DNA from 4 places in the Buttiauxella sp. AC142 genome. Region 2 is predicted to be linked to each of the others. Evidence: predicted binding sites of a transcription regulator. Region 2 holds the regulator's gene; each other region holds the start of a gene.
The links. Region 2 encodes CRP, which controls carbon source genes, mostly activating them, when cyclic AMP is high. Its sites were predicted from a motif close to ATGTGANNNNNNTCACAT; they were not measured.

Region 1: AC0IWZ_RS19805 (6-phosphofructokinase) is a predicted target of CRP. The motif match lies at 4,951-4,968, and genes of this name have one in related genera.
Region 3: focA (formate transporter FocA) is a predicted target of CRP. The motif match lies at 5,230-5,247, and genes of this name have one in related genera.
Region 4: bhsA (multiple stress resistance protein BhsA) is a predicted target of CRP. The motif match lies at 3,653-3,670, and genes of this name have one in related genera.

The regions. Positions count from the first base shown of each region.
Region 1 is NZ_CEEDCH010000001.1:4,239,552-4,247,466, forward strand. Features, by position in the region: gene AC0IWZ_RS19785 (substrate-binding domain-containing protein) at 1-554, shown strand, start outside; gene AC0IWZ_RS19790 (alpha-galactosidase) at 661-2,784, shown strand; gene AC0IWZ_RS19795 (oligosaccharide MFS transporter) at 2,846-4,111, shown strand; gene AC0IWZ_RS19800 (maltose acetyltransferase domain-containing protein) at 4,124-4,705, shown strand; gene AC0IWZ_RS19805 (6-phosphofructokinase) at 5,100-6,080, shown strand; gene AC0IWZ_RS19810 (PTS sugar transporter subunit IIB) at 6,092-6,406, shown strand; gene AC0IWZ_RS19815 (PTS sugar transporter subunit IIC) at 6,399-7,766, shown strand; gene AC0IWZ_RS19820 (class II fructose-bisphosphate aldolase) at 7,753-7,915, shown strand, end outside.
Region 2 is NZ_CEEDCH010000001.1:4,139,837-4,147,751, reverse strand. Features, by position in the region: gene AC0IWZ_RS19385 (putative adenosine monophosphate-protein transferase Fic) at 1-170, shown strand, start outside; gene pabA (aminodeoxychorismate synthase component 2) at 204-767, shown strand; gene argD (bifunctional acetylornithine/succinyldiaminopimelate transaminase) at 855-2,075, shown strand; gene AC0IWZ_RS19370 (YccS/YhfK family putative transporter) at 2,083-4,167, opposite strand; gene crp (cAMP-activated global transcriptional regulator CRP) at 4,358-4,990, opposite strand; gene AC0IWZ_RS19360 (OsmC family protein) at 5,305-5,709, shown strand; gene AC0IWZ_RS19355 (phosphoribulokinase) at 5,739-6,611, opposite strand; gene AC0IWZ_RS19350 (YheU family protein) at 6,684-6,902, opposite strand; gene AC0IWZ_RS19345 (hydrolase) at 6,904-7,915, opposite strand, start outside.
Region 3 is NZ_CEEDCH010000001.1:1,365,252-1,373,166, reverse strand. Features, by position in the region: gene aroA (3-phosphoshikimate 1-carboxyvinyltransferase) at 1-985, opposite strand, end outside; gene serC (3-phosphoserine/phosphohydroxythreonine transaminase) at 1,066-2,151, opposite strand; gene AC0IWZ_RS06200 (DUF421 domain-containing protein) at 2,312-3,004, opposite strand; gene ycaO (30S ribosomal protein S12 methylthiotransferase accessory factor YcaO) at 3,143-4,900, shown strand; gene focA (formate transporter FocA) at 5,306-6,163, shown strand; gene pflB (formate C-acetyltransferase) at 6,218-7,915, shown strand, end outside.
Region 4 is NZ_CEEDCH010000001.1:1,574,833-1,582,747, reverse strand. Features, by position in the region: gene mfd (transcription-repair coupling factor) at 1-2,114, shown strand, start outside; gene ldtC (L,D-transpeptidase LdtC) at 2,330-3,250, shown strand; gene bhsA (multiple stress resistance protein BhsA) at 3,322-3,579, opposite strand; gene AC0IWZ_RS07195 (TetR/AcrR family transcriptional regulator) at 3,830-4,462, shown strand; gene bhsA (multiple stress resistance protein BhsA) at 4,563-4,820, opposite strand; gene AC0IWZ_RS07185 (TetR/AcrR family transcriptional regulator) at 5,068-5,700, shown strand; gene AC0IWZ_RS07180 (siderophore-interacting protein) at 5,730-6,623, opposite strand; gene iutA (ferric aerobactin receptor IutA) at 6,818-7,915, shown strand, end outside.

The sequences.
Region 1 (7,915 bases), 100 kb from region 2:
CTCAACCCTACGCATGGTTTGATTTTGACAACCACGCTGGCACATTTAATGCGGCTAACCATCTGATTTCACTCGGACATGAGCGAATCGCGCTGCTTGGCGAAAATAACTACCAGGCATTTATCACGCAACGCCGCAACGGCTATCTTGATGCACTCGCAAACCACCAGTTATGCACGGATTATCTACGCGAAGTGCCACCAACCCGCCGCGCGGGTTACAAAGCCGTGCAAGAGTTAATGGCGTTACCTTCGCCACCCACGGCGATAATTACCGACTGCAACTCGCATGGCGACGGTGCCGCGATGGCATTGCAACATATGGGATTGCTGACGGGTGAAAACCGCGTGTCCCTCGTGGTTTACGATGGTTTGCCAACAGACAGCATTGTCGAAACTGACGTCGCCGCCGTGATTCAATCGACGCGTGAAGGTGTCGGAAAGCAAATTTCAAGCATGGTGCTGGGCCTGATTTCCGGCCAACCTATCGATTCCCTGCAAATACTTTGGCAACCGGAATTTTTTCCCGGCGTCACCACTAATCCTCCAGCCTGATTTTCACTGATTTTATAATCACGATCACATTACCGAAACGTTTTGGTTGGCATCCGAAACGTTTCGGATCAACAGTAATGACATCACTTTCCCGGAGATGCCATTCATGGAACCGATTTATCATCGCTTAACCAGCGCCCAAAGCGACATCGTTATAAGAACCCAACCTTTCGCCGAAATTGTCTACTGGGGCCAGCATCTTGCGCACTTTTCACCGCTAGATTGCGCCAGCCTGGATCGCCCCATCGCCAATGGCCGCCTTGATATTGATACGCCGATAACCTTAGGTGCAGAACTCGGGCGCGGTCTGTTTGGCTCGCCGGGGATTGAAGGCCATCGCAACGGCCTGGATGCCTCCCCTATCTTTACCACCACGCAGGTGGAACAAAACGGCCAGAATTTAACGATCACCGCTGAGGATAAGCAGGCCGGTTTGCGCCTGATTAGCGAGCTTCGTCTTGATAGCAGCGGCGTGTTGCAAATTCGCCATGGGCTGACCAACTTACGTGCGGCTCCGTGGCAAGTGGATCGCCTGGCTATCACTCTGCCCATTGCTGAACGCGCCCTGGAAGTCATGGCGTTTCATGGGCGCTGGACACGTGAATTCCAGCCACACCGCATTCGTCTCGAACACGACAGCTCCGTGCTGGAAAATCGCCGGGGGCGTACCTCGCATGAACATTTCCCGGCCATGATTGCGGGAACGGCCGCATTTAGTGAACAGCAAGGCGCTGTGTGGGGCGTGCATTTGGGCTGGAGCGGCAACCATCGTCTGCGCTGCGAAGTGAAAACGGATGGCCGTCGTTATCTGCAAGCCGAAGCGCTGTATCTGGCGGGGGAAATGGCGCTGGGTGAAGGCGAAACGCTGCACACGCCATGGCTTTATGCCAGCCATTCTGGCAATGGGCTGAACGGTATGAGCCAGCAATTTCACCAATTCCTGCGCGAACAGGTTATTCGCTTCCCGGAAAATAAGCCGCGCCCGGTGCATCTCAATACGTGGGAAGGGATCTATTTCGACCATAACCCGGAATACATCATGCAGATGGCGAGCCGCGCCGCCGAATTGGGCGTGGAGCGTTTCATCATTGATGACGGCTGGTTTAAAGGCCGCAATCATGACCGGGCAGCGCTTGGCGACTGGTATCTTGACGAGCAAAAATATCCGAATGGTTTGATGCCGGTTATCAACCATGTGAAGGCATGCGGCATGGAATTTGGTATTTGGGTCGAGCCAGAAATGATTAACCCGGATTCCGATTTATACCGCGCGCATCCTGATTGGGTACTGGCGCTGCCGGGCTACGAGCAGGCAACCGGACGTTACCAGTGGGTGCTGGACCTTAGCAATCCGCAGGTGTTCGATTATCTTTTAGAGCGCATGAACTGGCTGCTGGGCGAACATCCGATTGATTACGTGAAGTGGGATATGAACCGCGAGCTGGTTCAGGCGGGGCATAATGGCAAAGCGGCAGCGGATGCACAAACTCGTCAGTTTTACCGTCTGTTGGACGAACTTAACCGCAAATACCCGCATGTTGAGTTTGAATCCTGCGCATCAGGTGGCGGTCGAATCGACTATGAAGTGTTAAAACGCACCCACCGTTTCTGGGCCTCAGACAATAACGATGCGCTGGAGCGTAATACCATCCAGCGCGGCATGAGCTATTTCTTCCCGCCGGAAGTGATGGGTTCGCACATCGGTAATATGCGTTGCCATGCCACCTATCGTCAGCACAGCATTGAGTTTCGTGGCCTGACAGCCCTGTTCGGGCACCTGGGTATGGAGCTTGACCCGATGACGGCCGACGCTGCCGAAAGCGCAGGTTACGAGCGCTACGTGCAACTCTACAAACAGTGGCGACCGCTGCTGCATACCGGCAAACAGTGGCGCGTGGATATGCCAGATGCCACAACGCAAGTGCAAGGTGTCGTTGCGGAAGATAAGTCTCAGGCGCTGTATTTAGTCAGCCAACTGGCGATGCCGGATTATACGCTCGCCGGTAATTTGCGCGTGCCAGGCCTCGACCCGGCGGCACGTTATTGCATCACGCTGCTCGACCATCCGCAAATCAGCGTGGTGGGCAAAGGCGGTCATACCATGCGCAAGCTACCGGGCTGGATGGAAACAACGCAAACCGTTAGCGGGGAATGGCTGGCGCAGGCCGGATTAGCCCTGCCGATCCTCGACCCGGAAAGCGCCATTTTGATTGGCTTTGAACGCGTGTAATACCATGACATCGGGGCGGCACACGCTGCCCCATCAAGTTTGTCCCTTTGAGGAAAACACAATGAGCATGCCTGCCTGTACCCATAAAAATAACCCTAATTTCTGGATTTTTGGCCTGTTTTTCTTTCTCTACTTTTTCATTATGGCGACCTGTTTCCCGTTCCTGCCCATCTGGCTTTCGGACGTAATCGGCCTGAATAAAACGCATACCGGGATCGTGTTTTCCTGTATTTCTCTGTTTGCCATTCTCTGCCAGCCCGTTCTGGGGATCATTTCCGACAAACTGGGGCTTAAAAAGCATTTGCTGTGGGTCATAACCCTGATGCTGTTCTTCTTCGCCCCCTTCTTCTTGTATGTTTTTGCTCCGCTGCTAAAAACCAATATCGTGCTCGGGGCGCTTGCTGGCGGCATTTATATCGGTTTTGTATTCTCTGCCGGTTCCGGCGCGATTGAGGCGTATATCGAGCGCGTGAGCCGCAATAGCTATTTTGAATACGGTAAAGCACGGATGTTTGGCTGCCTGGGCTGGGGGTTGTGCGCTTCCACCGCAGGGGTGTTATTTAACGTTAATCCGGCGTTTGTGTTCTGGATGGGTTCAGGTGCGGCCGTGATTTTGATGGTGCTGTTGCTGGTCGCTCGCCCACAGACAAACCAGACCGCACAGGTTATGGATTCTTTGGGTGCCAATCAGCGCCAGATTTCTGCAAAAATGGTCTTTTCGTTATTTAAAATGCCCAAAATGTGGATGTTCATTCTCTATGTGGTGGGTGTGGCATGTGTTTATGACGTCTTCGATCAACAGTTTGCGACCTTCTTTAAAACCTTCTTTGATTCTCCGCAGCAAGGCACCCAAGCCTTCGGTTTTGCGACCACTGCCGGAGAAATTTGCAACGCGATTATTATGTTCTGCTCGCCGTGGATCATTAACCGCATCGGCGCCAAAAACACGCTGCTGATTGCCGGGGCGATCATGACCACGCGTATCATCGGCTCGGCTTTCGCCACCTCCGCGTTTGAAGTGATTGCACTCAAAATGTTGCATGCGCTGGAAGTGCCGTTCCTGTTGGTTGGGGCATTTAAATATATTACCGGCGTGTTCGACACCCGCCTGTCGGCCACGATTTATTTGATTGGTTTCCAGTTTGCCAAACAGTCCGCGGCGATTTTCCTCTCGGCTTTTGCCGGAAATATGTACGATAAGATTGGCTTCCAGCATACCTATCTGATTCTGGGCGGTATCGTGCTGACCATCACCGTCGTGTCAGCGTTTACCCTGTCAAATCACAGAGCCCCGCTCCCACAAGCTGCGGCAGCTCCGGCAAATTAAGGAAGAAAGAACATGTCAGTACGAAGAAAAATGGAAGTTGGCGAGCTGTATACGGACCACTGCGAAGGGTTGCCGGAAGAGCGCCGGGCAGGCAAAGAGTTGGTCTATGACTACAACATGACGCGCCCTTCGCAAGAGGCTCACCGTGCCGAACTGCTCCAGCAATTATTTGGCAGCGTGGGCGAAAATTGCTGGGTCGAGCCGCCCATCCGTGTGGCTTATGGCAGCCACACGCATATCGGCAAAAACTTTTACGCTAACTTTAATTTCATCGTGGTGGATGACGCCACGGTGACGATTGGCGATAACGTGATGGTTGCACCCAATGTGACCATTTCTACCGCCGGGCATCCGATAGACCCAGAAATCCGCATCACCGGGCAGCAGTTTTCTTTGCCCGTTACCATTGAAGATAACGTGTGGCTGGGAACGGGCGTCATCATCAACCCCGGTGTGGTGATTGGCCGCAACAGCGTGATTGGCGCGGGTAGCGTAGTGACAAAATCTATTCCGCCAAACGTGGTTGCCGCAGGCGTGCCTTGCCGGGTGCTGCGTGACATTACTGTGGAAGATAAATTGTCTTTTGCTGGTTAGAATGCCCTTTTAAATGATGAAGACGGATGGCTTATCCGTCTTCACGCTTATTTCTTTTAGACTTCTAAATTAACCCCATTCCTTTTCAGCCATATAAAAATGCGTTAGCAGTCACATTTTTGAAAGCTAATAATTCCCCATCAAAACCAAATACACGCTGATATTATTAGTTTTCACCCACCAAGATTAATCCATTGAAATATAGAATATTTTCAACAAATTTTTTGTTTCCCGCCATTAATTATCTGTGATTTATATCACAAAACACACCCATAAAAACCCTCTGTCAATGACCTTCAGGCTTAAATGAATCCTGCTTTTGTGACATCCGTTGCAAATTCAAGTCTTGTTTAAAGGGAAAAATGTCTGCAAGCAAATAAACGAGGCGAGCGTCATGAGAATCGGCATGGTAATTAGCGGCGGTGATGTCACGGGAATAAATAATTTTGTTTTTCAGATTTCCCGACTGGCACAAGCAGAAATCGTTTTGTTTAACGGTGGTATTCCAGGTTTATTGCAGAATAATCACCAGGCTATTTCCGCACGGGATCTAGTGGATTTTTCCGTTGCCGCCATTCCGATTATGTCTTCAGGCAGAACTCATCGTAAATTAATGGGTAGCGAATATGAAACCATCGCAAAACAGTTAAAAACCCTGCATATCGATGTGCTTATTATGGCAGGCGGAGACGGCTCCTTACAGTTTCTGAATAACCTTAGCGAATATGGTGTGAATTGTTTCGGTGTCGGTATGACCATCGACAACGATGTTTACGGCAGTGATTACACCATTGGTTTTTCAACCGCCTGTGAACAAGTCATTAAAGAAGTCGGCAAACTGCGTAATACAGGTCGCGCTTTGCCGGGGCGGGTTTTTATGGTTGAACTGCTCGGCGGCTACTGCGGTGAATTGACGCTGCAATCGGCGATTAAAAGCAATGCTGATTTTGCGCTCATCCCAGAATGCCAGCAGTCGTTGAGCGAACTGGCACACAAGATTAGCGCACGCCTTGAGACACAAAACAGCGTCGTAATCCTTTGCTCTGAAGGTTACACCAAAGAATATTCCCCCGGTTTCCAGGGGGCGATTGACACCATGATTAAACAACTTGAGCCAAAAATTGGCGTACGAATTCGTAAGTCGATTATTGGTTATAGCTTGCGTAACGGTGACCCTACCTGCGAGGAAATTTATCAGGGCACAATTATGGCAGGTGAAGTCGTTCGTTGTATCCAGTCCGGCATGAGAAATAAAGCCATTATTATTAATTCGAGTAATAAACCGATCCCTATAGATTTAATCAGTATGCAAAAACGCCTCGTCGACACCGAAGGGCATCATTATAAATTAGCGAAGCAGCTCAATATTATTTGAGGAGACTTTCAATGCTTAAAATTCTTTGTGTATGCGGCTGTGGTTTAGGTTCCAGTTTCGCCATTGAAATGGCTGCAACTGCGGTACTTAAAAAACTTCAAATCCCGGCAGAAATTGATCACACCACCGTATCAGAAGCGGGGGCCTTTAAATCTGACATTATTTTAACGCAAAAAACCTTCGCCGATATTTTAACGGCCGATGCCAGCGAAGAGGAAATTAAACGCGTCATTGTGCTGCACCGTCTCACGGATAAAGACGAAATCGAACAAAAGATTGTCGCCTTTTTAAAAGAACGCAATGTGAAGGTATTCGACCATGAATAGCATCATTAACTTTATTGTTAAAGACCTGCTAGGACAGGCATCAATATTGATTGCCTTTATTGCCATGCTCGGTCTTTTGCTGCAAAAAAAATCGAAGGGTAAAGTCGCGGAAGGGACGTTTAAAACGCTGCTTGGTTTTTTAATCATGATGGCGGGTATCAACATTATTGTTGATACGCTGACTTTCCTGAACGACATCTTCACCCACGGTTTCGGTATGAAAGGCTACATCACCGATGTGGCCGCTATTGCCGGCCTTGCAAACCGTGAGCTGGGTTCCGAAGTGGCACTCACGCTGATGGTGATATTTATCGTCAACATCATCATTGCCCGCATCACGCCGTTTAAGTACATCTTTCTCACCGGGCAAGCACTGCTTTGGATGGCAACGATTGGTGCAGTTATCGGCTATAAAGCCGGGCTGACCGGGCTGCCGTTGATTCTTACTGGCGGGATCTTCGGCGGAATTATGGCGGTGCTGATGCCAGCCCTCGCCCAACCTGTGGTACGCCGCATTACCGGTTCTGACGATGTCGCTCTGGGCCACTTCTGCACTATTGGTTATCTGGTGCAGGCTGCGGTGGCGAAGGTTGTCGGCAAGGGTTCTAAATCTACCGAAGACCTGGTGCTACCGGATAACTTCAAATTCTTGCAGGACACTTACCTTTCGATGGCCGTGGTGATGATCCCTATGTACCTCATCCCGGCGCTGGCGGCAGGCCCGGAATACATCGGCCAATACTCCAACGGCGTGAATTACCTGATGTTTGCGTTTATGCAGGCAATTCAGTTTGTTGCCGGGGTATTCGTGCTCTATAGCGGTGTGCGTTTGCTGCTTAACGAACTGGTGCCTGCGTTCCGTGGTATTGCGATGCGCATCGTACCGGATGCCAAACCGGCGTTGGACTGCCCGGTGCTGTTCCCTTACGCCCCCAATGCCGTAATTGTTGGTTTCCTTGCCACAACTGTCGGCTCCATCATCGGCATGATTGTCTTCCCAATGTTTGGCCTGGCGATGATTCTGCCTGGCTTGTTGACCAACTTCTTTGCTGGCGGCACCGCTGGGATTTTCGGTAACGCAATGGGCGGCAGACGCGGTGCAATCATCGGCGGCGTAGTACATGGACTGTTTATTACCTTCCTGCCAGCCATCCTGGTGCCAATGCTTGAAAGCTACGGCTTTACCGGTGTGACTTTCAGTGATTCTGATGTGATCAGTAGCGGCCTGATTTTGGGACATGTATTCCAGAATAACTGGACGTTTGTCGGCTTATTCATCCTGTTCGTAGCGCTTATCGCCTGGTTCGTGAATGGCAAATCAACCAAACCTCAAGAGGAAAAAGCACATGAGTCTGTATAACTTCCCGGATTTATTACAGGTAGCCAAAGAGCGTAAATTTAAAGCGGTAGGCTCCTTTAATTTGCATTGTCTTGAAATGCTGCCCGCTTATTTTAAAGCTGCCAAAGCAACCAATAGCCCGTTAATGATTCAAATTTCTACCGGGACGG
Region 2 (7,915 bases):
AGCGCGTTTTCTTCGAGCAGCTAGCGATTCACGCTGGTTACATCCTCGATTGGAAAGACGTATCGCCTGAAGCATGGGCAACGGCGAATCAGGCCGGGGCATTGGGTGATTTGACGCTGCTCAATGAGATTTTCACTAAAGTGGTGAGCGAAGCGCGCGAAAGCGAATAGAATAGCGCGGTTCTTTTTTACCCTGGAGCCGCGATGCTACTGCTTATCGACAACTACGACTCATTCACCTGGAACCTTTATCAGTACTTTTGCGAATTAGGTGCAGAAGTGGTGGTGAAACGTAACGATGAGCTGACCCTTTCTGATATCAGCGCGTTAGCCCCAGAAAAGTTGGTTATCTCGCCAGGCCCCTGCACGCCCACCGAAGCAGGGATTTCTCTTGCGGCGATTGCGCATTTCGCCGGACAGTTACCGATTCTCGGGGTATGTCTTGGTCACCAGGCGATTGCCCAGGCGTTTGGGGCGACCATTGTGCGTGCCGAAAAAGTGATGCATGGCAAAACATCCGCTATTACGCATAACAATTCTGGCGTATTCAACGGCCTGAATAATCCCCTTACCGTCACGCGCTATCACTCTTTGGTTATCGACCCCGCAACATTACCCGACTGCTTTGACGTGACCGCCTGGACGGATAAGCAAGAGATTATGGGGATCCGTCACCGCGAGCTTGAGCTGGAGGGTGTGCAGTTTCACCCGGAAAGTATTCTCAGTGAGCAGGGGCACCAGCTGTTAGCCAATTTCCTCAATCGTTGATTTTTTATTGCCAGATAATGATTTTTTATGCATATTTCATGATTATATTTTCATGTCTGTTCTTGCGTAAAAATGGGATGGCAATTAATGGCAAGCGAACAATCAGCAATTACCCGCGCTACTTTTGATGAAGTGATTTTGCCGATTTATGCACCGGCGGAGTTTATCCCGGTTAAAGGCAAAGGCAGTCGTGTTTGGGATCAACAAGGTAAAGAGTACGTTGATTTCGCCGGTGGGATTGCCGTCACGGCATTAGGTCACTGCCACCCGGCGTTAGTGGAAGCGTTAAAAAGTCAGGGCGAAACGCTATGGCATACCAGCAACGTTTTCACCAATGAACCCGCGTTGCGCCTGGGCCGCAAACTGATTGATGCTACTTTTGCTGAACGCGTACTGTTTATGAACTCTGGTACCGAAGCCAACGAAACCGCCTTCAAACTGGCACGGTACTACGCTTCTACGCGCCATAGTCCGTATAAAACCAAAATTATTGCCTTCCATAATGCCTTCCACGGTCGTTCGCTGTTTACCGTTTCTGTTGGCGGTCAGCCGAAGTATTCCGACGGCTTTGGCCCGAAGCCAGCCGATATTATTCATGTGCCGTTTAACGACTTGCATGCAGTGAAAGCGGTGATGGATGACCATACTTGTGCGGTCGTGGTCGAGCCGATTCAGGGCGAGGGCGGTGTAACGGCGGCAACCCCAGAATTCCTGCAAGGCTTGCGCGAGTTGTGCGATGAGCATAAAGCGTTGCTGGTATTCGATGAAGTGCAGTGCGGGATGGGGCGTATCGGCGAGTTGTTTGCGTACATGCATTACGGCGTGACGCCAGACATTCTGACCAGCGCGAAGGCACTCGGCGGTGGCTTCCCGGTCAGCGTCATGCTGACTACTCAGGAAATTGCTTCTGCGTTCCATGTTGGCACTCATGGTTCAACCTACGGCGGAAACCCGCTGGCATGTGCCGTTGCAGGTGCGGCGTTTGACATCATCAATACGCCTGAGGTTTTGAAAGGCGTTGCGACGAAACGCCAGCAGTTCGTTAAGCATTTGCAGCAAATCGACGAGCAATTCGACGTGTTCAGCGACATTCGTGGCATGGGCTTATTGATTGGCGCTGAGTTGAAACCTCACTACAAAGGCCGTGCCCGGGAGTTCCTGTACGCAGCGGCAGAAGCGGGCGTGATGGTCTTGAACGCGGGGCCAGACGTCATGCGTTTTGCTCCGGCGTTAATTGTTGAGGATGCTGATATCGAAGACGGTATGACGCGCTTTGCCAAAGCGGTCGCAAAAGTCGTTAACGCTTAATCGCCCGTCAATTTGAGCGGCGTAAGCGGCTCAGCCAGATACCGTGATGTGGCCGCTGACGCCATGCAACCGAAGAAATGGTATGCATGGTGCTGAGGTGGCCCAACACCCGCTGTAAATGTTGTTCCATGGTACTTAGCGGCCCGCTCGGAAGCCCTTCCAGCGGGTCGAGAATATTCGCATCATTGGTTTCCCCAGGCCCATCATATTGAAGCCGCTGCTGGCATCGTTGCAGCGCAATTTCACACGATTGCAAATAACGCTGGGCGAGATCCGGCGTCAACATGTTGTGCTCGCGGGCAAGTGTGGTCATCGCATTGATGTGTTCGACGATAAACTGGCTGTGCGTCACCCATAGTTTCATATCGGCAAGATAGTGCGAGTTAAATCCAGGTTCCTGCATCGCCTGGTTGAGCGAGTTGAATAAGGCATTGTGCGCCTGGTTGACCCTCATTCGCGAATACGCCAGCGGGGTGGGTTCCGGGTCGCTGCTCAGAATCAGGCGAATCGCATCCTGATCGCGCTCCAGAGCATCGTGGGCGTTCTGGCGCAGTAAACCACTTTGCCACTGTGGCCACAGCCACACCATGCCACCAAAGGCAATCAGGCAGCCGAGCAGCGTATCTATTAAGCGCGGAACGATGTACTGCTCGGCGCTGAGGGTGATGAGTTGCAGGGTGTAAACCGCCGTGACGGTAAAGCCAATTGTCGCCCAACCGTAACTCTTACGAATGAACAAATAGCTGACCAGCGTAATGATCAACATCGCGGCCAGCGCGATATCTTGCGGAAAGTGGAAGTGCAGCGCGATGCCCGCTATCGCTAAACCTGCAATGGTGCCTGCCGACCGGTGAAGAATTCTCACCCGGGTCGCGCCATAGCCGTTTTGCGTCACAAACATTACCGTCATCAAAATCCAGTAAGGTTTAGGCAGATGTAAAAACCCCCCCAAAATACTGGCGATGGTCAGCATTACACCTAATCTGGCGGCGTTACGCAGCGCGGCGGATTTCAAAGATAAATAGCTTTTCAGTGCTGCCCAAAGTGGCAAGCGACGCTGCCGGTCTTCCATCAAATCACGGATATACAACGGGCGCTGGGTGCGTAAAACACGGCCAATCCGACTGAAGTGATAATGGCAAAATTGCCCAACCGGGTTATCCGGATTTTGACGCGCGATTTTCTCAAGGGCATCAATCTGTTTATCCATCGTGAAACGCTGTGGGAACCGATGATAAAGAATGTCGTCAGCCAGCACGCGTAAACGCGCTGCAATGGTCTGCGCGTTCCAGCGAATCACGGCTTCAGCGTGACTTTTCTCAACCAGCTTTTGCACTTCGGCAGGTTGGTGGAGGCTGACGGAAATGTGTTCTTGTAAATCCAGAGCGACCTGAAACGCGCGCAGTAATCGCTTGTAGCCGTTTTGCTGATTCGCTGCCAGCATGTGTAATTGCTGGTAGCAAATAGTGATTAAATCAACGGCTTTTTGTTGACGCGCCAGCAGCGGAGGCAGCGCTTTTTCAGGGTCGGTATGCTGCGTTAGCATGCCATATTTGGCTTCGCAGTAATCCGCCAGTTGGCGATAGAGCAGGCTTAATGATTCGCGCAGTGGCTGCTCGCGCCACATCCAGAACCAAAACCAGTTAAACACGCCGTACCAAATTGTACCGCTGACATACAGCAGCATTGGCTTCCAGATGGGCATATTCCCCGCCATGCTGAGTGTAAAGATCGCGGCAATGAGTGAGGCGGGAAGCAGACGAGCGTGCAGGGAGCTGATTTCGGCTGTGACGCCCAGCAATAGCGCCATTACGGCCAATATCACCGGCAACGGCACTGAGGTATAAAGCAATAAAAGCTGCATGATCAAACTGCTGACGGCAAACAGGCTACCGCCGACGATCAGGCGTTTGAAGAAGCGTTTATGGGGAGTATCAAGTCCTGCAATGTTGCAGCAGGCAGGGACTAAAGAGAAAAGCAGGCCGGACTGGAGATTGCCAAAGAGCAAACCTACTGCCACCGGAAGGCACAGCACCAGCGTTTGCCGCAGTGCGTAGTTAACTTCAGGATGGTAGATCAGTCTTCGCCACATAAACCCTTCTTACTTAAAGCTGCAGCGGCGTTAGCTGCGTTCATTCACCCGAATCACTTACTTGAGTAAGCTCATCGGGATGAACTCACTTGCTGCCTTGCTGCAACTTCAATTAATCGGGTTTCGGATTTAGTTTTTTAGAGACAAAAAAGGCGTGTTATGAAGCAACACGCCATTTTTGAGACGGAGATTAACGAGTGCCGTAAACGACGATCGTTTTACCGTGAGCAGAGATCAGATTTTGATCTTCCAGCATTTTCAAGATACGACCAACGGTTTCGCGAGAGCAACCCACGATCTGACCGATTTCCTGACGGGTAATTTTTATCTGCATACCGTCCGGGTGGGTCATTGCATCAGGCTGTTTAGCCAGGTTCAGCAGTGTCTGCGCGATACGACCAGTCACATCCAGGAATGCCAGGTTACCCACTTTCTCAGATGTAACTTGCAGACGACTAGCCATCTGTGAAGACAGGCGCATCAGGATATCTGGATTGACCTGAATCAGCTGGCGGAATTTTTTATATGAAATTTCAGCCACTTCGCAGGCACTTTTAGCACGAACCCAAGCACTACGTTCCTGACCTTCTTCGAACAGCCCTAACTCGCCAATGAAATCGCCCTGATTCAGATAGGAGAGGATCATTTCCTTGCCCTCTTCATCTTTGATCAGAACAGCCACAGAACCCTTGACGATGTAATACAGCGTCTCAGCCTTTTCACCCTGGTGAATCAGTGTGCTCTTCGATGGATACTTATGAATGTGGCAATGGGACAAGAACCATTCGAGAGTCGGGTCTGTTTGCGGTTTGCCAAGCACCATGCGCGGTTATCCTCTGTTTTATAACTGGCTACCAACGACAGGACGCTAAACATCCTGTCTGGCGTTGCAAGTATTAGAATATTCCCCACCTTGGGGAGATGGCATGCAAGTCATTCTTGCTGCCTGTAATTAGTGATGTCCTCTGCATACATGCATAACGTCAATGTATCGATGTAGCATCTGGATTGTTTTAGCATAGCTTTTGACAAGTGTCTCCTATTGTCTCGTTTCAGCTTGACGCAGGTCGCCTTCCATTGCCAGATTTGCTGAATCTGCGTACTCTGAAAGACAATTTTTTCAACGGGAGAAGTAACATGCAAGCACGAGTGAAGTGGGTTGAAGGGTTAACCTTCCTTGGGGAGTCCGCTTCTGGACACCAGATTCTGATGGACGGTAATTCTGGCGATAAAGCACCCAGTCCGATGGAAATGGTTCTGATGTCCGCTGGTGGTTGTAGCGCAATCGACGTAGTTTCTATTTTGCAAAAAGGCCGCTACAACGTGACGGATTGTGAAGTGAAACTGACCTCTGAGCGCCGCGAAGAAGCCCCGCGTCTGTTCACACATATCAATCTGCATTTCATTGTGACAGGCAAAGAATTGAAAGATAATGCAGTTTCGCGTGCGGTAGACTTGTCTGCTGAGAAGTACTGTTCCGTTGCGTTGATGCTGGAAAAAGCCGTAAACATCACCCATAGCTACGAAGTGATTGAAAGCTAGAGTGAAGAAAAGGGCGGTGTTTAGCCGCCCTAATTATTGATATTTCTTCCTTCCGCCAGGCGCTTAACCAACGGCGTCATGATCAACTCCATTGCCAGTCCCATCTTGCCGCCCGGCACCACTAATGTATTGATGTGGGAAATAAATGAGCCTTGCAGCATGGCGAGCAAATACGGGAAGTCGATATCATCCAGACCGCGAAAATGAATCACGACAAAACTTTCATCTAATGACGGAATACCGCGTGCGGCAAACGGGTTAGAGGTATCTACCGTCGGTACGCGTTGGAAGTTGATGTGCGTGCGGGAAAACTGCGGCGTGATGTAGTTGATGTAATCGTCCATCGAACGCACGACGGAATCCATTACCGCTTCACGGGAATGACCGCGCTCGCTGGTGTCGCGCACCAGTTTTTGAATCCACTCCAGGTTTACAATCGGCACTACGCCAACCAGTAAATCGACGGCATTGGCGACGTCGTGCTGCGGGGTAACGACTCCGCCATGCAAGCCTTCATAAAACAAAACATCAGTCGGTTCTGGTAACGGCTGCCACGGAGTAAACGTGCCGGGAATCTGATTCCAGGGTACGGCTTCATCATAGGTATGAAGATATTTACGTGATTTACCCTGCCCGGTTTTGCCGTATTCAATAAACGTTTGTTCAAGCAAGCCAAAGTCGTTGGCTTCCGGCCCGAAGTAGCTGATATGACGGCCAAGGTCACGCGCTTTACGAATCGCCATATCCATTTCAGGACGGGTGAAACGATGGAAACTGTCGCCTTCAACTTCAGCTGCACGTAGGTTTAATTGCTGGAAGATTTTACGGAAGGCGATGCTGGTGGTGGTCGTTCCCGCGCCGCTGGAACCTGTTACGGCAATAACCGGATGTTTGGCTGACATAAGGCAACAACTCCATGGGTAGTAGCAAGTTTGGTTGGGTGAAGGCAGTTGTATTATGCAGTATAGGCAGGCTTAGCCGCGAAATTGCCCGCGAGCCATGATATTCACCGTTTCATGAAGTTCTGACCATACCAGTACCGCTTCACCACTTTGCAGTTGGCGCTTAACATCAGCCACCTTTTGCTCAAGTGAGCGCTCTTGTTCACCATAATCTGTGCCTTCTCGTAATACAAAGGATTCAATCAGATTATCAAGCGTTTCGGGAGGCAGGTCTTGCCAGGGAATCATCATATTACTGGTCCAAAAATTGAGACAGCCATTGCGGGATGCGTTGCTCAAGCCACATTTCAGGGCGGCGTAACGTCCCACCAACAAACCCAACATGCCCACCGTAGCGCGTAAGTTGGTATTCGATATTAGCAGGCAATATGGCTTTATCCGGGATCACATGATGATCCATAAACGGGTCATCTTTGGCGTGGATGATTAGCGTCCGGGTTTTGATTTGTGGCAGTAACGGCATCGCGCTGCATTGACGGTAGTAGTCGAGAGCATCAGCAAAGCCGTGAATTTTTGAAGTGATCAAATTGTCAAACTCACGCAGGCGGCGCATTCCTTTAAGCTGGCGCAGATCAACAGGTAGAGTGCCCGGATAGCTTCTGAGCTTGCGCGCGGCATTTTTCTTCAGCAGATTCAAAAGATAGTGCTGATAAACGCGCGAGAATCCTTTTTCGATATGTGCGCTGCAATGTTCCAGCATCAGAGGGGCTGAAACTATGACACCGGCCTGTAGCGTGCAGTCAGCACCTTGTTTAGCCAATAAACAAGCGAGCATGTTCCCGCCGAGGGAAAACCCCACTGCCGCCGTCGGCACTTTGCCGTAACGGGTACTGAGCCAGTTTAAGAAGTAGCTTCCGTCTTCAGTTTCGCCCGAGTGATAAATGCGCTTCATGCGATTTGGCACGCCGCTACATCCACGGAAATGCATGACTACGCCCAGCCAGCCTTGCTTGCTGGCGGCTTCGATTAAGCCGTGGGCATATGGGCTGTGCAGGCTACCTTCAAGCCCATGAAAAACGACTAACCGTGGTTTATGCAATGCCTGGCGTGGGTCTTCGCTCCAGGCAAGATCGACAAAATCTCCATCCGGCATATCCAGACGCTGCCAGTGAGGTTTGAAATTTAAGCGACGGCGAATCAAACGCGGAAGCATGGTTTGCAGGTGCGGATTACTGACACCCTTCAACGGACGAAATTGATCATCTTCTTCGTGATTAAAATTCAATACTGCGGGACTTGTCGTA
Region 3 (7,915 bases), 2.8 Mb from region 2:
TGGTGCCTTTAGCAAACAAAGCCGCAGTTGCAATGGTCATCGCTGCATCAGGAATATGGTTCATATCCATATCAATAGCGTTGAGTTCTCCGCGCTCGCAGGCGATAAAATCCTCTCCCCACGTCACTTTTGCACCCATTGCTTCGAGCACATCTGCAAAGCGAATATCACCCTGGACGCTATTGCGCCCGATACCGGTCACTTTTACCGTACCACCTTTAATGGCACCAGCTGCGAGGAAATAGGACGCTGATGAAGCATCACCTTCCACCAGATAAGCGCCTGGTGAAGTGTACTGTTGGCTGCCACGAATCACAAAACTACGGTAATCCCGGTTTTCCACTTCTACACCGAAGGTTTTCATCAGGTGCAGTGTGATGTCGATATAAGGTTTCGATACCAACTCACCTTTGATAGTGATTTCGGTGTCGTTTGCTGCCAGTGGTGCCGTCATTAAAAGTGCAGTCAAGAACTGGCTGGAGACACTGCCATCGACAGAAACCTGCCCGCCACTAAAACCACCACGCAGACGCAACGGCGGATAGTTTTCTTGCTCCAGGTAATCAATCTGCGCGCCGCCCTGGCGTAAAGCATCAACCAAATGGCCGATTGGACGTTCTTTCATGCGAGGTTCACCCGTCAGCACGATGTTGTTACTGCCCAGACATAATGCCGCCGCCAGTGGGCGCATTGCCGTACCCGCGTTACCTAAAAACAGTTCAAGCTCACCTGAGGCTTGTAATGGGCCACCCATTCCTGTGACTTCACAACGCGTACGATCGGCGGAAAGTGTATAACTCACTCCCAAGGCTTTCAGCGCGTTAAGCATGTGACGCACATCGTCACTATCCAGCAAATTAGTCAGTTCGGTAGTGCCATTAGCCAGCGCTGCAAGTAGCAGTGCTCGGTTAGAAACACTTTTTGAACCTGGGAGGTTAATTGTGCCGTCGACCAATGCGATGGGTTGTAACGTCAGGGATTCCAGCATGGGGAAAATACTCTCAACTCAAAACAGAATAAAAACCCCGCGAAGCATGTCGCGGGGATAATCACAACTAACAGCAATTAACCGTGGCGACGTTCAAAATCGACCATAAAGTTGGTTAATGCTTTAACGCCTTCAAGCGGCATGGCGTTATAGATGGAGGCACGCATCCCACCGACAACGCGGTGGCCTTTCAGCGCATGCAGACCCGCAGCAAAGGACTCTTCGAGGAACAGTTTGTCGAGTGCGCTGTCAGCCAACTGGAATGGCACGTTCATGCGTGAACGGTTCGCCGAAGCAACATCGTTACGATAGAAATCGCTTTTATCAATCACGCCGTACAACAGTTCTGCTTTCGCCCGATTGATTTTGTCCATCGCTTCAACGCCGCCCTGCTCTTTCAGCCATTTAAACACCAGACCTGAAAGATACCAGGCGAAGGTTGGCGGGGTGTTAAACATAGAATCATTGTCATTAAGCACGGTGTAATCAAGAATCGACGGGCACGCTTTATGCGCCTTACCGAGCAAATCTTCACGCACGATGACCAGCGTCAGACCCGCCGGGCCGATGTTCTTCTGCGCGCCAGCGTAAATTACGCCAAAGCGGCTAACGTCCATCGGATGCGACAAGATAGAGGATGAGTAGTCAGCAACAACAACGGTGTCGCCAAAATCTGGCGCTTCATGAATAGCAATGCCATCAATGGTTTCGTTTGGGCAGAAATGCAGATAAGCACTGTTTTCAAAAACTTGCCATTCGCTCATCGGTTTGATGGCGCGCAGACCGTCAACAGTGACTTTGGCATCAATAACATTGGGGTTGCAGTATTTATGTGCTTCTTTTACTGCACTGCTCGCCCAGTAGCCTCCGTCAACGTAGTCAGCGGTAGTTTTGTCACCCAGAATATTGAGCGGAACGCCCGCGAATTGTCCGCGACCACCACCGTGACAGAATAAAACTTTGTAGTTCGAGGGGATTTGCAGCAGATCGCGAAAATCTTTTTCAGCTTCTTCAGCAACCTGAATAAACTCTTTACTGCGGTGGCTTATCTCCATTACGGAGGTGCCTAAACCTTGCCAGTCACAGAGTTCATTTTGTGCACGACGAAGTACGTCAGCCGGTAGCATCGCCGGGCCGGAACTAAAATTGTATACCTGAGTCATTTCCCCTCACCACGCTTAGAGTCATAAGTTTTACCACATATTCGGTTTTATCATTGAGATGCTGAGGCTGCAATGGTTAATACGGCATGCTGCGGTAATGTGCGCAAAATCACACAACAGAATCAACTAATCGCTGAATTAAACACCCGATAAACGCCCGTCAGGTGACTCGTGTTGCCGTGCTGGCTTTGACCCATTGATGATGTTTACAGCGTGGACAAAGAATTTTTGCTCCTGCGTTTAACGTCAACACTTCACTACATCGAATGCAGGCGTAATCCCCATCCTCCGGAACCCTCTCGAAACGCTCGCTACAATACTCAGGCAATATAGATAAACCCGGCCTGACCAAATCATCGGGGAAGTAATAGACGCTAATCTGCCCGTTGGTTTCTAATATTGCCAGCCGAACCTGCCCCAAATGCTCTACACCATGCAGGCGTAGTTCCATGAAGAACTCAAATTCGGTCATGTTTTGAGCCTTCATTTTTTCCCAGGCAAACTCACCTTCTTCTATTATTACCGCGGGTTTTCCTTCCATCAGATTTTCAAGTTTTTCACTGTGGCTCATCAACCACATCGCCAAACGATATAAGCAAGCGAGCGTCATGAATACGACGAAAACAGGCAGCATCGGCACATCGTCATAAAACGCCACATCACCTGCCGCTGAGCCAAGAGTCAGGATTATCAACACTTCAAACAACGACATCTGCCTTACGCCACGCCGCCCGGTTATCTTTAAAAACAGGAACACGAGCACAAAGGTGTAAAGGCTACGAAAAGCCACTTCCCACAGAAAATCTAAAGGGACTTTGTCTAGCGCCATCCGCTGGAGATCAAAACTCTTCATTTATACCGCCATAACAGTAGGTTACTAGCAATAAGCATAGCCTGTTATGCTAAGGCCGCCTGCTTGCCGCTGACGATAGCGTCAGTTGGCTAAAACCCGTATCATTGCGCGCTTTGCGTACGACAAAAGTGAAACCTCATGACTCAAACCTTTATTCCTGGCAAAGATGCCGCCCTGGAAGATTCCATCGCTCGCTTCCAGACCAAGCTTGCCGATCTTGGCTTTAATATAGAAGAAGCCTCCTGGTTAAATCCGGTCCCTAACGTCTGGTCCGTTCATATTCGTGATAAAGACAGCGCACTGTGCTTCACCAACGGTAAGGGTGCGACTAAAAAAGCAGCGTTAGCATCTGCGTTGGGCGAATATTTCGAACGCCTGTCGACCAATTACTTCTTCGCTGATTTCTGGTTGGGCAAAACCATTGCCAATGGCCCGTTTGTGCATTATCCAAACGAGAAGTGGTTCCCGATTCCTGAAGACGAGCAGTTGCCAGAAGGTATTCTCGACGAGCGTCTGCGTGCGTTCTACGATCCTGAAAACGAAGTCACCGCAGGCATGCTTATTGACCTGCAATCAGGTAATGAAGAGCGCGGGATCTGCGCTCTGCCATTTACCCGCCAATCCGATCAAGAAACCGTCTATATTCCGATGAACATCATCGGGAATTTGTATGTTTCTAATGGGATGTCTGCAGGGAACACCGCAAACGAAGCCCGTGTTCAGGGGCTTTCAGAAGTTTTTGAGCGTTACATTAAAAACCGCATTATCGCGGAAAGCATCAGTCTGCCGGAAATCCCACAGGAAGTGTTGGCTCGCTATCCTGGCGTGGTTGAATCCATTGCCACGCTGGAAGCTGAAGGTTTCCCAATCTTCGCTTACGACGGTTCATTAGGCGGCAAATATCCGGTTATCTGCGTTGTGTTATTCAACCCAGCAAACGGGACCTGTTTTGCTTCCTTCGGCGCGCATCCTGATTTTGGTGTTGCGCTAGAGCGTACAGTGACTGAACTGCTTCAGGGCCGTGGTTTAAAAGACCTGGACGTGTTCACTCCGCCTACTTTTGATGACGAAGAAGTGGCCGAACATGCGAACCTGGAAACTCACTTCATTGACTCAAGCGGCCTGATTTCATGGGATATGTTCAAGCAGGATGCTGACTATCCGTTTGTTGACTGGAGTTTCTCCGGCACAACAGAAGAAGAATTCGCCACTTTGATGGCCATCTTTGACGCAGAAGATCAAGAAGTATACATCGCCGATTACCAACATCTGGATGTTTACGCTTGCCGTATCATCGTGCCTGGAATGTCCGATATCTATCCTGCAGAAGATTTGCTGCTTGCCAATAACAATATGGGTTATCACCTGCGCGACACCATTCTGGCGCTGCCAGGAAGTGAGTGGGAAAAGCAGGATTATCTGGGTCTGATCTCGCAGTTAGATGAAGAAGGTCATGATGATTTCACCCGTGTGCGTGAACTGCTCGGCCTGGCTACCGGTAAAGACAACGGTTGGTACACGCTACGTATTGGCGAGCTGAAAGCCATGCTGGCGTTGGCGGGTGGTGATACCGAACAGGCGCTTATCTGGACTGAATGGACGATGGAGTTCAACGCCTCTATTTTCAGCCCTGAGCGTGCGAACTACTATCGCTGCCTGCAAACCCTGCTGTTACTGGCGATGGAAGAAGACCGCCAACCACTGCAATATCTGAATGCCTTCGTCCGTATGTACGGCGCAGAAACAGTAGAAGCAGCAAGTGCTGCTCTGAGCGGTGAAGCGCCATTCTATGGCTTGCAAGCTGTAGACAGCGATCTGAAAGCTTTCCCTGCACACCAGGCATTGTTAGGCGCGTATGAAAAACTGCAACGCGCAAAAGCGGCTTTCTGGAAATAAAGTAATAAAATATGAGTAAAGGTGCGTAAATCATCAGGTTTACGCTATATTACGGGGCGATTTTTATTGCCCCGTGTTTTTATTGTCACCGCAATAATTTCATTTGTGACCCAATAGTTAAATATTGGTGAAATAATATTATTTTAAGCTATAAATATTGTTGCAAAATTATTGAAATACTCATTTCTAATTAACCATTCACCTGGGCTTCGAGGGTAAATATCAAATTACGTTATAAATTTTAAACTTTATTTTTATAATTAATATCAATTACTTACGCTGAAAATCAGGTAAACACCTGCTTTTAACAGGCCTATAAGCTTGGCGAGATATGATCCATATCAATTTTTACTCTATAATGCTTTGTTAGTATCTCGTCGCCGAATTAAATAAGAGAGAGTTAGTGTGAAAGCTGACAACCCTTTTGATCTATTGCTCCCAGCCGCTATGGCGAAAGTCGCCGAAGATGCTGGCGTCTATAAAGCAACAAAACACCCGCTGACCACGTTTTATTTAGCGATCACTGCGGGCATGTTCATCTCGATTGCCTTTGTCTTTTACATCACTGCTACCACCGGTACTGCAACCATTCCATTTGGGATTGCAAAACTGATTGGTGGTACTTGCTTCTCCTTAGGGCTAATCCTTTGTGTCATCTGCGGTGCCGACCTTTTCACCTCTACGGTGTTAATCGTTGTTGCGAAAGCCAGCGGGCGAATCACCTGGGGTCAGCTAGCCAAGAACTGGATTAACGTCTATGTCGGAAACTTGGTTGGTGCGTTGCTATTCGTGGTGTTGATTTGGTTGTCAGGCATGTATATGACAGCAAATGGTGCGTGGGGTCTGAATGTACTTCAAACTGCAGACCACAAAATGCATCACACCTTTATTGAAGCTGTATGCCTCGGTATTTTGGCTAACCTGATGGTCTGTCTGGCTGTCTGGATGAGCTACTCGGGCCGCAGTTTGATGGACAAGATGTTTGCTATGATCCTCCCGGTCGCCATGTTTGTTGCTTGTGGTTTTGAGCACAGTATCGCAAACATGTTCATGATCCCTTTGGGTATCGTAGTACGCAACTTTGCAAGCCCGGAATTCTGGACCGCAGTTGGGTCGTCTCCGGACAATTTCACACACTTGACCGTATTGAACTTCATCACTGATAACTTAATCCCCGTGACTATCGGGAACATCATTGGTGGCGGTGTACTGGTTGGGTTGACGTACTGGGTAATTTATCTGCGCGGTGGCGATAAGCACTAATGTGCTAACCATTGTTCAGGGAATAAGAAATCCACATTAGAAGGTAGGTGTTAAATGTCCGAGCTTAATGAGAAGTTAGCCACAGCCTGGGAAGGTTTTGCCAAAGGCGACTGGCAGAATGAAGTCAACGTGCGTGACTTTATTCAGAAAAACTACACCCCTTACGAGGGTGACGAGTCCTTCCTGGCAGGTGCTACTGAAGCAACTACCACACTGTGGGACAACGTCATGGAAGGCGTTAAACAGGAAAACCGCACTCACGCGCCTGTTGACTTCGATACTGACCTCGCTTCCACCATCACCTCCCATGATGCTGGTTACATCAACAAGTCCCTCGAAACTATCGTTGGCTTGCAGACTGACGCTCCACTGAAACGTGCAATTATTCCGTTTGGTGGCATCAAAATGGTTGAAGGTTCTTGCAAAGTATACGGTCGCGAACTTGACCCAATGCTTAAAAAGATCTTCACCGAATACCGCAAAACCCACAACCAGGGTGTGTTTGACGTTTATACCAAAGACATCCTGAACTGCCGTAAATCAGGCGTAATCACCGGTCTGCCGGATGCCTACGGTCGTGGTCGTATCATTGGTGACTACCGTCGCGTAGCGCTGTACGGTATCGACTTCCTGATGAAAGACAAATTTGCTCAGTTCAACTCTCTGCAATCCAAACTGGAAAACGGCGAAGATCTGGAAGCAACAATCCGTCTGCGTGAAGAAATCTCCGAGCAACACCGTGCTCTGGGTCAGATCAAAGAAATGGCTGCTAAATATGGCTGCGATATCTCTGGTCCTGCTAAAAATGCTCAAGAAGCTATTCAGTGGACTTACTTCGGCTACCTGGCTGCGGTTAAATCTCAGAACGGCGCTGCAATGTCCTTCGGTCGCGTATCCACCTTCCTGGATGCATTCATCGAACGTGACCTGAAAGCAGGCAAAATTACTGAGCTTGAAGCACAGGAAATGATTGACCACCTGGTCATGAAACTGCGTATGGTTCGCTTCCTGCGTACCCCTGAGTATGATGAGCTGTTCTCTGGTGACCCAATCTGGGCAACTGAATCTATCGCCGGTATGGGTGTAGATGGTCGTACTCTGGTTACCAAATCTAGCTTCCGTTTCCTGAACACCCTGTACACCATGGGGCCGTCTCCGGAGCCGAACATCACTATTCTGTGGTCTGAAAAACTGCCACTGAACTTCAAGAAGTTCGCAGCTAAAGTTTCCATCGATACCTCTTCTCTGCAATACGAGAACGATGATCTGATGCGCCCTGACTTTAACAACGATGACTACGCAATCGCATGCTGCGTAAGCCCAATGATCGTTGGTAAGCAAATGCAGTTCTTCGGTGCTCGTGCTAACCTCGCGAAAACCATGCTGTATGCAATCAACGGCGGCGTTGATGAAAAACTGAAACTGCAGATCGGTCCTAAAGAAGCACCAATCATGGCAGATGTTCTGGACTACGATAACGTTCTGGATCGTCTTGACCACTTCATGGATTGGCTGGCTAAACAGTACGTCACCGCGCTGAACATCATTCACTACATGCATGATAAGTATAGCTACGAAGCGTCTCTGATGGCTCTGCATGACCGTGACGTTGTTCGCACCATGGCTTGTGGTATCGCGGGTCTGTCTGTTGCAGCTGACTCACTGTCTGCAATCAAATACGCGAAAGTTAAACCTGTTCGTGACGAAGACGGCCTGGCTGTAGACTTCGAAATCGAAGGCGAATACCCAATG
Region 4 (7,915 bases), 2.6 Mb from region 2:
GTGAAAGTGACCTGCTGGGTGAGCGCGTCAGCCGCCGCCGTCAGGATAGCCGTCGCACCATTAACCCGGATACGTTGATTCGCAACCTGGCCGAGTTGCATACCGGGCAGCCTGTTGTGCACCTCGAGCATGGCGTCGGGCGTTATGCCGGCCTCACCACTCTTGAAGCGGGCGGCATTACAGCTGAATACCTGATGCTGACGTACGCAGGGGACGCCAAACTCTATGTCCCGGTTTCGTCGCTCCATTTAATTAGCCGTTATGCGGGCGGTGCCGAAGAAAATGCACCATTGCATAAGCTTGGCAGCGATGCCTGGTCGCGCGCGCGTCAAAAAGCGGCTGAGAAAGTACGCGATGTGGCGGCAGAGCTGCTGGATATTTACGCCCAACGTGCCGCCAAACAGGGTTTCGCCTTCAAGCATGACCGTGAACAGTACCAAATGTTCTGCGATGCTTTCCCGTTTGAAACCACACCGGACCAGGCTCAGGCCATCAACGCGGTATTAAGCGACATGTGCCAGCCATTGGCCATGGATCGCCTGGTGTGTGGCGACGTCGGCTTTGGTAAAACCGAAGTTGCGATGCGTGCCGCATTCCTCGCGGTGGAAAACAACAAACAAGTTGCGGTACTCGTGCCAACGACGCTGCTGGCCCAACAGCACCTCGACAACTTCCGCGACCGTTTTGCTAACTGGCCGGTGCGTATCGAAATGCTGTCGCGTTTTCGTACCGCTAAAGAGCAAGCACAAATTCTGGAAGAGGCGCGTGAAGGGAAAGTCGACATTCTTATCGGCACCCACAAGCTGCTACAAAATGATGTGAAGATGAAAGATCTCGGCCTGCTGATTGTCGATGAAGAGCACCGCTTTGGGGTGCGCCACAAAGAGCGTATCAAGGCGATGCGTGCCGATGTGGATATCCTGACGCTGACCGCCACCCCGATTCCGCGCACCTTGAATATGGCGATGAGCGGAATGCGCGATTTGTCGATTATCGCCACTCCGCCGGCCCGCCGCCTGGCAGTGAAAACCTTCGTGCGTGAATACGATAGCCTGGTGGTTCGCGAAGCCATCCTGCGCGAAGTGTTGCGTGGCGGCCAGGTTTACTATCTTTACAACGATGTCGAAAACATCCAGAAAGCGGCAGACAAACTTGCGGAGTTAGTTCCGGAAGCACGTATCACCATCGGCCACGGCCAAATGCGTGAGCGTGAGCTGGAACGGGTGATGAACGATTTCCACCACCAGCGTTTTAACGTGCTGGTGTGCACCACGATTATCGAAACCGGTATCGATATTCCGACAGCCAACACCATTATCATTGAACGTGCAGACCATTTCGGCCTCGCGCAGCTGCACCAGCTCCGTGGCCGCGTTGGGCGTTCCCATCACCAGGCTTATGCGTGGCTGCTAACGCCTCACCCGAAAGCCATGACTACCGATGCGCAGAAGCGCCTCGAAGCTATCGCTTCTCTCGAAGATTTAGGGGCGGGTTTTGCGCTGGCAACGCACGATCTGGAAATCCGAGGTGCTGGCGAATTGCTCGGTGAAGGCCAGAGCGGCTCAATGGAAACGATCGGTTTTTCTCTGTATATGGAAATGCTGGAAAACGCGGTCGATGCGCTCAAAGAAGGTCGCGAGCCATCGCTTGAAGATTTAACCAGCAGCCAGACCGAAGTTGAATTGCGCATGCCTGCCCTACTGCCAGATGATTTTATCCCGGATGTGAACACGCGCCTGTCATTCTACAAGCGGATTGCCAGCGCCAAAACGGCGCATGAGCTTGATGAATTGAAAGTCGAACTGATTGACCGCTTTGGATTGCTACCGGATCCGGCGCGTAATCTGTTGGATATCGCGGCATTGCGTCAGCAGGCTCAGAAACTGGGTGTGCGTAAAATAGAAGGCAATGAAAAAGGCGGAGTGATTGAGTTTGCCGAGAAGAACAATGTTAATCCGGTTTGGCTGATTGGCTTATTGCAAAAGCAACCGCAGCATTTCCGCCTGGATGGGCCAACGCGTCTTAAATTTATTGAAGATCTGGCTGACCGCAAAGCGCGAATGGAATGGGTGCGTAACTTTATGCATCAGTTAGCCCAGAACGCAGCGGCTTAAGTCGTATCTTAATTTGCTTAACGTGCCTTAGTTACCCCTAAGGCACTTTTGTAACATTTACACATTCTTTTCAAACCACGAAGGTTTCCCTACATCTTCCCCCGCCATAATTCACGATTAACTTTTTAATAACATTAACCTTAATAATAATGAGGTTTTGCTTAATGCAGTCGTCGCGATTTCTCTCTTTACCTGTACGTTGGTTGGCATCGCTGATGCTGGTCAGCGCAAGCCTTGCCGCTTTCCCGGCAAGCGCTAATTCCTACCCTCTGCCTCCTGAAGGCAGTCGCCTTATCGGTCAGAACTTTTTCCATGTTGTCGAGGATAACGGCGGCTCGCTTGAAGCCATCGCCAAAAAATACAATGTCGGCTTCCTTGCCCTGCTTCAGGCAAATCCAGGTGTTGATCCGTATGTGCCACGTGCGGGTAGCGTGCTGACTATTCCGCGCCAGATGCTATTGCCAGATGCGCCGCGTCAGGGGCTGGTAATGAATCTTGCCGAACTGCGTGTTTATTACTATCCCGCAGGGAAAAATAGCGTAACCGTTTACCCGATAGGCATTGGCCAACTCGGTGGCGACACCGTGACACCAACTATGGTCACAAGCGTTTCAGATAAACGCGCCAACCCGACCTGGACGCCAACGGCCAATATTCGCGCGCGCTATCTGGCGAACGGAATCAAACTTCCGGCGGTCGTCCCAGCCGGGCCGGAAAACCCAATGGGCCACCATGCCATTCGCCTCGCAGCCTATGGCGGCGTTTATCTGCTGCACGGAACAAATGCGGACTTTGGGATTGGAATGCGCGTGAGTTCTGGCTGTATTCGACTGCGTGATGACGATATTAAAGCGTTGTACAAAGAGATGCCTGTTGGTACGCCAGTGCGCATCATCAACACCGCGATTAAAACCTCAGTGGAGCCCGATGGCAGGCGTTTAGTTGAAGTCCATCAGCCTCTGTCTAAACACATTGATGACGATCCGAAAGTGCTTCCGATTGTGTTAACGGAGCAGATGAAACAGTTCCAGTCTGCACCGGAAACAGATGCTAGCGTCATGGAGCAAGCCATGCAGCACCGCTCCGGGATGCCGATTGAAGTGAACGCGTACGGTATTGCCAGCACCGAGATTTAATTGTTTTGAGATGCAAAAAGGCCCTGTTTTTTAACAGGGCCTTTTTTTATGAAACTGATTTACCGTGAATCTTATTTATAAATTACCGCAGTACCGTGCAATGTATTCGGGCCAGTGACTGAAGTAATACGGAATGAACTCGCACCCATTTCATCAGCTTTCTGAGCCAGTTGGTCTTCAAGAGAACCCAGGTTAGTCCCGGCGGTTGCAGTGATAGTGCCTACTTTCTGTTGGCCTGCTGGCGTTGCCTGAACTTCAACAGCCGCGAAGCTTGCGAAAGAGATTGAGCTAAGAACAACAGCAGCGATAAGAGTTTTGACGTTTTTCATGATTTTTGACCTTAAGCAGATGATTTGTAAGCCCGTTAATTTATTTACTTAACGTTCGATAAGTAAATAATAAACGTGATCTACATCACACGTCAAATTATTTTTATAACGACCGTTAATTATTTTATTAATGACTTACTTTTCATACAGATAGCCATGATTTATTTTTGGACAAACTAGCAGTAGAAGCCATGAGATATTATTTTTATAATGATCGCTCATAAAATAGAAAAGGTTAAAACGGCTAATTATGTCTACCGACACCTGCGATACCAAAAAAAGCCGTGGCCGACCAAAAGTGTTCGACAAAGAATCCGCACTCGATAAGGCCATGGTTTTGTTCTGGCAACACGGCTACGAAGCCACTTCAATGGCACATCTGGTTGAGGCAACAGGGGCAAAAGCCCCAACGTTATATGCCGAATTCACCAATAAAGAGGGTTTGTTCAAGGCCGTCTTAGACCGCTATCTGGCTCGTGTGACGAAACTGCGAGAGACCTGCCTGCGTTGTGACAATCGAACGCTTGAAGAGGCGCTTGAGGATTATCTTTATCTGGTGGCGAAACTGTTTACCGATAAAGAAACCCCAACGGGCTGCTTTATGATTTGTACTTCATCCGTTCTGGCAGTTTCATCGCACGATATCTCTGAAATGATCAAGGCTCGTCAGTCTCTGCTCGAAGCTACGCTGCTTAAATTCCTCGAGCAGCACCAACAGAAAGGTGAAATCCCGGCCACAACCTGCGTTCGAAATTTGGCTAAATACCTGTGTTGCATTGTTCAGGGCATGTCAGTCAGCGCGCGGGAAGATGCAAGCCACGAGGAATTAAAGCAGATCGTCAACACGACACTTCGCTTGTTACCGGAGCTGAAAAAAATCTAACCCTCGGCGGCGCCTGCCGCCCTTTTCAGCAATAGAAAAAGGCCCTGTTTTTCAACAGGGCCTTTCTTATGGAGAGAGTTTTTACTTAGAGGGCACAGGCTTATTTATAAATTACCGCAGTACCGTGCAATGTATTTGGTCCAGTGACTGAAGTAATGCGGAATGAACTTGCGCCCATTGCTTCAGCTTTCTGCGCCAGTTGGTCTTCCAGAGAACCCAGGTTAGTCCCGGCGGATGCGCTGATCGTTCCTACTTTCTGCTCGCCAACTGGGGCAGCCTGAACTTCAACAGCTGCAAAGCTTGCAAATGAAATTGAGCTAAGAACAACAGCAGCAATAAGATTTTTTACGTTTTTCATGATAGTTACCTTGGATAAACATTTATAAGGCCGTTAAATTTATTTACTTAACGTTCGATAACTAAATCATAAACGTGATCTGCATCACACGTCAAATTAATTTTATAATGACCGTTAATTATTTTATAAAAGCTTATATTTTCATAAGCATAGGAAATAATTATTTTTCCACTCTTCCCTATAGCTACCGCGTGATATTATTTTTATAATGATCGTTCAATAAACAGACAAAGGTTAAACGGCGCATATGTCATCTGATACGACTTGCATTAAAAAAAGCCGTGGCCGACCGAAAGTGTTTGACAGGGAAGCAGCACTCGACAAGGCCATGGCTTTGTTCTGGCAACACGGTTATGAAGCCACTTCATTGGCGCATCTGGTCGAAGCGACGGGCGCAAAAGCTCCGACGCTGTACGCAGAGTTCACCAACAAAGAAGGGTTATTCAAAGCCGTTCTGGACCGCTATATCGAACGTTTCTCGCAAATGCGTGAGAATTGCCTGTTCTGCGAAGAACGCACGCTCGAGCAAGCACTGGAAGATTATTTTTCGCTGATTGCGAAGCTCTTTACTGAGAAAGACACGCCAACAGGTTGCTTTATCATCTGTACTTCCTCCGTGCTGGCCGCATCTTCGGAAGATATCGCGGCAGTGATAAAAACGCGTCAGTCGATGCAGGAAGAAACGCTGGTGCGTTTTCTGGCCAAGCGCCAGGAACAAGGCGAAATGCCTGCGACCAGTTGTATCCGTAAATTGGCTAAGTACCTGTGCTGTATTATTCAGGGGATGTCAGTGAGCGCGCGCGAAAACGCCAGCTATGAAGAGCTGATGCAAATCGTGAATACGACGATGCGGCTGATGCCAGAACTTAAAAAAATCTAATACAGGGCGGCGTTTGCCGCCCTGCTCTTTTAACGCTCCCGCCCTTTACTCCAGTACGCCATAAAGTTGATGGTGTCATGGTTCACACCGCATTCACCAATCAAATGGCGGCGCAGGAGTTTCACCACCGTGGATTCTGCCGCGACCCAGCCGTAAAAATCATTGCTTACCGTAGTCGCTTTATCCCACAGCAGTTCGCCTTCCGCTTCTTCATTAAGTTCCTCCGTCACGCCTGCGGCTTCAGGTAGCTGCACATTTTCTCTGACGGATTTGAGCAGGCATTCTCCATGCGAGGCATTCGCTGTTTTACGCGCTAACCAGTGAATTTGCGCGAAACTGAACTCGCTCAAATCGACACAGTCACCTTCGTCTGGCACTTCAAAAAATGCCTGAATTTGTGGCGGGTTCTGCCCCGCAGCCAGCAATTCAAGAATACCTTTCGCTGCGGGCAATGCCGTTTCGTCGGCGATGATTAGCCCATGGCGTAAACCGCTCGGCGGAGTCCATTCGTATCCACCGCTGTCTTGAGTATATTCGGCATTAGGCGCAACGATTTGAATCTGGTCGCCAGGTCGCGAGTTAATTGCCCATGCTGAGGCCGGCCCTTCCGTACCGTGGCTGACAAATTCAACGGTGACTTCCTGGCGCTCGCGATCAACCTTGCGCAAGGTATAAGTGCGCACCACGGGTCGCTTTTCTCTGGGCAATTGTTGCAGCAATTGATACCACTCGCCTTGCTCCGGCAGAGCAGGAATAGAGCCATCTTCAGAGGGGAATAACATTTTGATTCGCTGATCGGGCGAGTCACATTTCATATGTGCAACATCCGGACCGCCAAACACCAGACTCAATAGCGAAGGTGAAACTTGCGATTTATGCACTAACTGGACATTAAACAAGCGATACCCTTGCACTCCTGCCATTTCGACTCCTTTGCCGCATCAGGCCAACATCCAGAAAAAGTAAACCACATAAATCATGTGATTATTCATAAGATTAATTTAAGAAATACTATCAATTGAGATTGATAATGAGAACCGTTATCGGCAAAATCCAGTCCGTTCTTATTTCAAAATATTTTCAAATGTTAATCTTTTCCATCTAAGGAATGATGATGATGCATAAAAATGCACGCTGGGTGCTTAACCCGCTGCTTCTGGCGATGATGGCTCCAGCTTTTGCGCAGCAAACTTCAGAAGAAGATATTCTGGTTTCTGCGAACCGTATGCACCGTACCGTGGCAGAAATGGCGCAGACGACCTGGGTTATCGAAGGCACTGAACTCGAACAACAAATCCAGGGTGGCAAGGAGCTGAAAGATGCACTTGCACAGTTAATTCCAGGGCTTGATGTCAGCAGTCAAAGCCGCACCAACTACGGCATGAACATGCGCGGCCGCTCTATCGTGGTGTTAGTAGATGGTGTTCGTCTGAATTCTTCCCGTACCGATAGCCGCCAGCTTGATTCCATTGACCCGTTCAACATCGAGCATATTGAAGTGATTTCCGGCGCGACCTCTTTGTACGGCGGCGGTAGTACCGGCGGTTTGATTAACATTGTCACCAAAAAAGGCCAGCCTGAAACCCAGATGGAATTTGAATCGGGCATTAAATCAGGCTTTAACAGCAGCAAAGATCACGATGAGCGTATCGCAGGGGCAATTTCTGGCGGCAACGAACATGCGTCCGGACGAATGTCGGTGGCCTATCAGAAGTTCGGTGGCTGGTTCGATGGCAATGGCGACCAGACTCTGCTTGATAACACGCAAACCGGCTTGCAGTATTCTGACCGTCTGGATGTGATGGGAACCGGCACTCTCAATATTGATGAAACTCAGCAATTACAGTTAGTCACGCAATATTACAAGAGCCAGGGCGATGACGATTACGGGCTAAATCTGGGCGAGAATTTCTCGGCTGTTACCGGAAATGGTAATGCTTACGTCAGCGACCAACTCAATTCAGACCGTATTCCTGGCACCGAGCGTCATCTGATTAGCCTGCAATATTCCAACAGCGATTTCCTCGGCCAGGAGCTGGTTGGGCAGGTTTATTATCGCGATGAATCCCTGACGTTCTATCCGTTCCCGACCCTGACGCGTGGCGCAGTCACCAGTTTCTCTGCCTCGCAGCAAGATACCGATCAGTACGGTGCAAAACTCGCACTGACCAGCCAGCCCGTTGATGGCTGGCAAATTACCTACGGTGTGGATGCC